One region of the Halobacillus sp. HZG1 genome, then DNA from elsewhere that is predicted to be linked to it. Evidence: riboswitches for the same ligand, from Rfam matches in the RefSeq annotation. Region 1 holds a riboswitch; the other holds the start of a gene.
What was found. A riboswitch is a leader RNA that binds a small molecule or an ion and turns the genes downstream of it on or off. The one in region 1 is predicted to bind S-adenosylmethionine.
Positions count from the first base shown of each region.

Region 2: it holds a riboswitch for S-adenosylmethionine, as region 1 does, so the genes downstream of both, VKA52_RS02170 (methionine biosynthesis PLP-dependent protein) here and VKA52_RS09965 (acetyl-CoA C-acyltransferase) in region 1, are expected to answer to the same signal.

Region 1 is NZ_JAYLVQ010000061.1:169,749-172,884, reverse strand. It holds gene VKA52_RS09970 (acetoacetate--CoA ligase) at 1-703, opposite strand, end outside; gene VKA52_RS09965 (acetyl-CoA C-acyltransferase) at 724-1,878, opposite strand; SAM riboswitch class I at 1,951-2,058, opposite strand; SAM riboswitch class I at 2,126-2,230, opposite strand; gene VKA52_RS09960 (cell wall-binding repeat-containing protein) at 2,502-3,136, opposite strand, start outside.
Region 2 is NZ_JAYLVQ010000021.1:18,588-21,723, reverse strand. It holds gene VKA52_RS02185 (DUF4385 domain-containing protein) at 1-315, shown strand, start outside; gene VKA52_RS02180 (hypothetical protein) at 400-732, shown strand; gene VKA52_RS02175 (flavoprotein) at 787-1,176, shown strand; SAM riboswitch class I at 1,307-1,418, shown strand; gene VKA52_RS02170 (methionine biosynthesis PLP-dependent protein) at 1,533-2,651, shown strand; gene metC (cystathionine beta-lyase) at 2,648-3,136, shown strand, end outside.

The DNA of each region.
Region 1 (3,136 bases):
CAATATACGTTTCCCCTTCGAACGAGACGAGTGCGGATAGTCCTTCCAGGTGTTCCGTCGTCTGCTTGATTTTGTCCTCGATTTGGAACGGCTTTTGTTTATATTGATAGGAGAGAGTAGAGATCAATACTTTCGGTTTCACCTGACCAATGCGGTCGACGATTCCTTTCGTCCCAAAGTCAGGGGAGCAGGAGGTCCATGTCGCCCCTAATGAAGTGGTTGCAAGCAAGGCCACTAATCCCTGGATATCGTTCTTCGTGACCCCGGCGACACAATCGCCTTTTTGAACACCTAATTGTTTTAAACCTTCCTGGGCTTTGGCAACGGATTGTTTTAGCTCCTGTAAATGAATGCTTCGTTGAACACCTTCTTCATTTGCTTCATAGGCAACCACTCGATCAAGAGAACCCCTTAGCATGTTTTCAGCGAAGTTCAATCGTGCTTCCGGAAACCATGTACTATCTGGCATCGAAGGGCCAGGGACAAAAACACGGTCGCCTTTATTTCCGATAATTCCGGCGTAATCCCAAACGGCTGACCAAAATTCAGCGAGGTGAGAAACGGACCAGCGGTGGAACCGTTCATATGGAAAAAGCGGTTGGCCGGTAGATTCAGCAAAAGCTTTGATATGTGATTGTTCTATTCTTCCGCTCGATGGCTCCCATAGATAAGGAGAACGCTGAGCTGTGATTGATGTATTCATTGGAATTGTCTCCTTTCGAGTTATGTATGAGGCACTTCAATCAATAGGGCCATGCCCTGTCCGCCACCGCCACAAAGGGACGCGATGCCTTTTCCACCGCCGCGCCGTTTCAGTTCATGGGCAAGGGTCAAAACAAGCCGGAATCCTGTGCCGCCTAGTGGGTGACCAAGAGCGATCGCTCCACCGTTCACATTGACCCGGTCATAATCAATGCCAAGATCCCGGCAGCTGGCAATCACGACACTGGCAAAAGCCTCGTTGATTTCAAACAGATCGATATCGTCAGTCGTCAATTGGTGTCTATCTAATAGTTCCTGGATCGCTTGCGATGGTTTCGTTTGCAAGCTCGGATCTGGTCCGGAAATCTCTGACCAGTCGATGATTTCCGCCAACGGATTCTGCCCGAGTGATTCAGCTTTCTCTTTCGTGGTAACGATCCCAACGCTCGCCCCATCCGTCATCTGCGACGCATTGCCTGCCGTAATTGTGCCTTCGTTGGAAAAAGCCGGTGAGAGGTTCAATAACTTCTCGGCTGTTGTACCTTTGCGGATACCTTCATCTTCTTCAAGCAAACCTGAAAAAGGAGCGACTTCAGGTTGGAACCACCCTTTTTCTTGAGCATTCGCTGCTCGTTGCTGGGAAAGGGCGGCGTATTCATCCTGCTCCTCTCGACTAATTTCGAAGGAGCGGTTTTTCTCATCGGTAAGAGCTCCCATCGATACATCCGTTAAGGCGCACCACAAACCGTCGTTCAGTAAGGTGTCTTTGAGGATGCTATGGCCGAGTCCTGAAGAAGCACGTACAGGAGCAGTATGAGGAGCGTTCGTCATCGAGTCGAAGCCACCGACGATGTATAATTCTCCTTCGTTCAATTGCAGTCTTCGGGAGGCATCTGCGATCGTAGCGATCCCGCCTAAACAGACATTGTTCAATGTGATGGCAGGTGTATTGATCTCCACCCCCGCCTTATAAGCGACTTGCCTAGCAGGATTTTGGCCGCCCCCAGCCTGGATGACTTGGGCAAGCAGCGCGCCATCTGCCTGTTTGGCTATGGGATTTCTCTTAATTAGAGCGTTTAATGCGTGCGATCCAAGTTCTGCTGCGGATTTCTTTTTCAAAGCCCCTTTCCATTTTCCGAACGGGGTACGAATGCCATCTAAAAGTACAGTACTCATCTATGTAGCCACTCCTTTTTGTAAAATAGAAAGAGCCCTCTTCACAAAAAATAAGAAGAGGGCTCTTGGCTCTTCTTATCTTCCAGGATCATCTCCTGCAGGAATTAGCACCTTTTCAAGCGGTTGCTTGATGGTTGCCGGGCGTCAACGGGCCAGTCCCTCTGCCTCTCTGGATAAGAAATTGGTATTCAGTTGGAAATTATAAAACCTCTCTATCAGTGATAGAGAGGCTAGAGATTATGTAAATCTCTTATCTTCCTGAGCGTTCACTCAGTAGGATTTGGCACCATGCTATATAAATAGCGGTTGCCGGGTTTCACAGGGCCAGTCCCTCCACCTCTCTGGATAAGATGTTCTTTCGTTATTTGGTTAAGTGCCATGTTAGCAAGGGAAAGGATAAGTGTCAATGCATTTTATAGAAAAGTGTGAAAATTTATTATATTTGGGGTTCTGTTTTAGTAAGTGATTAACCAATCTATGAGGAACTTTTGGAGTTTTTCAGGATCATCCATAGAAAAACACCATCAAGTCATGATTGACTACTTGGTGGTGTTTGATCTGTTCTTAATTAATGATCTGTTTTTGGAGTTTTGTAAGGCTGCTCATGGAAGAGTAGTAGACTCCTATTCAAATAGCTCCAGAATCTCATCCTCCACATTTTCACTGACAGCTGCCGTGCCACCAAAAATAGTGAAGTAGAAGGTTTCGTTCTTAACAAAATAATCCTTCACTTCAGGCGAAAGGTAATTGGATGGAGTTAACAATAACGGTTCACCATACGTATAAGTGGCTCCTGCAAGAGCGTCTGCAAAGTCCGCTCCAGTCGCGATATTCACAAACGTCGGTTCCAGTTCGAAATGCTCAGCGATAGCAATCGATGTGCTGTATCTGTTCTTCCCTGAAATTCGCTCAGGATCAGGAAGTTGAGAGAAAACCTTTTGATCGACAACCCCGGAACCTCCTACAACATAGGTGAAGTCGTAATCGTTGATGGCCTGCTTCGTAGCTTCCGGAAGTTTACTTTTTTCTGTCAAAAGGATCGGCATCATGTTGCTTGCCGCTACAGGTGCAATGGAAAGGGCATCAGGGAAGTTTCTTCCGTATGCGACCACGGCTCCATCACTAGGTGGAAGCACTTCAGCAATAGCTGTTGCGGTTTCGTACCGGTCAGATCCTGAAATTCTTTCGACATCCAATCCTAATTTCACAAGGGAGTTTTCGACGTCTTTGGAAATGGCACCTGTGCCACCAAGGATCG
Region 2 (3,136 bases), on a different contig from region 1:
CGCTTCAAGACACCGGAAATCGCCCGGGAATCATCGGATAAAATCTATCAGATGTTTCTCGACTACAAAGAAGCGGATGACTTCGTCGGCATGGATATGGCCCGGAAGTTCCTACAGATGGGCTACACACGCTCGCGGCGATACGCGAATTATAAAGGAGGGAAAAAATATGACAAAAACGGAGAAGTGAATGATCGCGACATTGACAACGAGAAAGCAGAATCCGCAAGAATTTTCGAGGAAAAATGGGTGCTGGCCCGTGAAGATGAGGATTATCTAAAGAAAAAGAAAGCCCACCAAAAGGAACACGGATAATATATTGACAATTTCGACTATTGAACGTAGGATAACATTAACCCGAGTAAACAAATCGGATTAATAAAATGGAGGGGTGTACGCGTGAAAACATACCCACTTCTGATTAACCTGCTGTTCATGGTCATCTCCTGGTCCATCGGAGTTTACTTCCTATCTGTCATTTACACTCCAACGATCATCATCCCCCTCTTCAATGACTTTATCTGGATTCGCGACTACAAAGGACTCCTCGGCTTGACGGCTATTTTTACTGTCATGACTATTCCCTTGGTGGCCATCCTTTATAAAAAACGCGGACAAATGAAGAGAAAGACAACATGGTACGGCATGAATGCCATCACTCACCTGCTCTGGATCGGTACGCTTGCTCTACAAGTCAAAACAGTTCTCTACAACTTAGGAATCTGTCATTAATTGACAGGATTCCCATCTCCTCTGTCGAACCATTGAGGTAGAGGAGGAATACATATGGATTTTCAAACCTTTTATGAAGAGTACAAACGAAGAGCAAGCCAACAAGATTTAGATTACTTGAAAAAAGTGACATCACAAGCCCTCGTTGCAAGAGAGATCCGTCATGGGGAAAGAGTGGATTACTCGTATGAAGAGTCGATGGAGGGATGGCATCAAGCCTTCGAACATTTCAAGGACCAGGATATGTACTGGATTTACACCGACCATTCCGTGACCATGCTTAATGAAAACATCCAGCTTGCCGCCTTCTGGATTTCCATCCGGTTAAACGGAGAACTCCTGCCAACATCCAACCTCTTTTTTGATACATTCGAAAAACAGGGTGACGAATGGCTGCTCGTCCGCAGCTATATCGAATCCGGCGTGCAAAACCCACCCATCTAAGCCTCCTCTTTTAGAAGGAGGCTTTTTTCTCATCCCAAAAAAGTTTTCGGAAAAATTTCTTGTCAGCATATTGTCAAAACTTTCTGAGTAGTGTAGAGTATTCAGCAATTAGAAAAAATTACAATTGAATCTCTTATCATGAGAGGCAGAGGGATTGGCCCGACGAAGCCTCAGCAACCCCTGGTTTTACCAGGAAGGTGCTAACTCCAACAAGTTGTTTTATCCAACTTGAAAGATAAGAAGAAGAACCGTACCCACAAAAGTCTTCTTCTTCAAGAAGGCTTTTTTTATTTCCCTTTTTAGATTTTATCAAGGCGTTGGATATTGAACCATTAACTAATAAAGGATGTGTTGTTATGTGTCCGCATACGGATACGAAATTCGTTCAGACCGGGAACCAGCGGGATGAACCTACGGGGGCGATTAACCCTCCTGTATATTTTTCCACCCCCTTCCGCCACCCCGGTTTAGGAGAGTCGACAGGTTTTGATTACACGCGAACCGGCAATCCTACCCGTCAAACTCTGGAGTCTTCCATCACTGATATCGAAGGTGGGGATGCAGGATTTGCGTTCAGCTCCGGGATGGCTGCGATTCAAACCGCCCTCTCCCTTTTTAAAAAAGGCGATGAAATCATCGTTTCCGAAGATTTATATGGAGGGACGTTCCGCTTATTTGAACACATGGAAGAGCGTTACGACCTTCGCTTTCATTATTGTGACAGCAGCAACCTTGAACGCATCCATACCTACATCAATGAACGAACGAAAGCCATTTATGTGGAAACACCGACAAATCCGCTGATGCATACGGCTGACATCAAGCAGATTTCAACAGTCACGAAAGCCCACAATCTTCTCCTGCTTGTTGATAACACCCTTTATACACCGGTGTTACAGCAGCCGATAGCAGAAGGGGCCGATGTCGTCATCCATAGTGCTACGAAATATTTGGCGGGTCATAATGACGTACTGGCCGGAATCCTTGTAAGTAAAGGAAAAGTCGTAAGCGAGAAGCTCGCTTTTCATCAGAATACATCTGGAGCTGTCCTCTCTCCTTTCGATTCATGGCTTGTGATGCGCGGGATGAAGACGCTCCCCCTTCGGATGCGCCAGCATGAAGCAAATGCGAAATCCGTGCTTGCCTTCCTGGAGGACCACCCGAATGTCACAGATATCTTCTACCCTGGAAAAGGCGGGATGTTATCATTCAGACTTCAATCCGAAGAATGGATCGACCCCTTTCTAAGAAACTTAAACTTGATTAGTTTTGCCGAAAGTCTCGGTGGTGTAGAGAGCTTTATCACCTACCCTGCGACCCAGACCCACGCTGATATTCCAGAAGAAACCCGGATCAGTTACGGGGTTTGTAACCGCCTGCTCCGTTTCTCTGTCGGTGTCGAACATATCGATGACTTGATTCAAGATCTTCACTATTCCCTTGCCCAATTACCAAAGGAGGAACCGATCCGATGAATGATCATTCTTTGCAAACCCGATTGTTGCACAGCGATTATAAATTCGATCCGCACAACGGAGCGGTCAGTGTCCCGATTCAGCAGGCATCTACCTTCCATCAGCAGGATTTCGACAATCCCGGAATCTATGATTACAGCCGATCCGGCAATCCGACCCGAAAAGCACTGGAAGACACCATTGCGGGACTGGAGAGTGGAAGTCACGGCTTTGCTTTCGCCTCTGGAATGGCTGCGATTTCTACGGCCTTCATGCTTTTATCGAAAGGTGACCATGTCGTCATCACACAGGATGTGTATGGGGGAACTTTTCGTATGATCCGCGATGTTCTCGTAAGATTTGGAATCGATCATACATTTGTGGATATGACGGACCTCCATGAAGTAGCAACGGCCATTCAGTCAAACACCAAACTTTTGTATATAGAAACACCTTCCAATCCCACGCTTGAAATCACAGATATTCGTGCCGTCGCAAAATTAGCA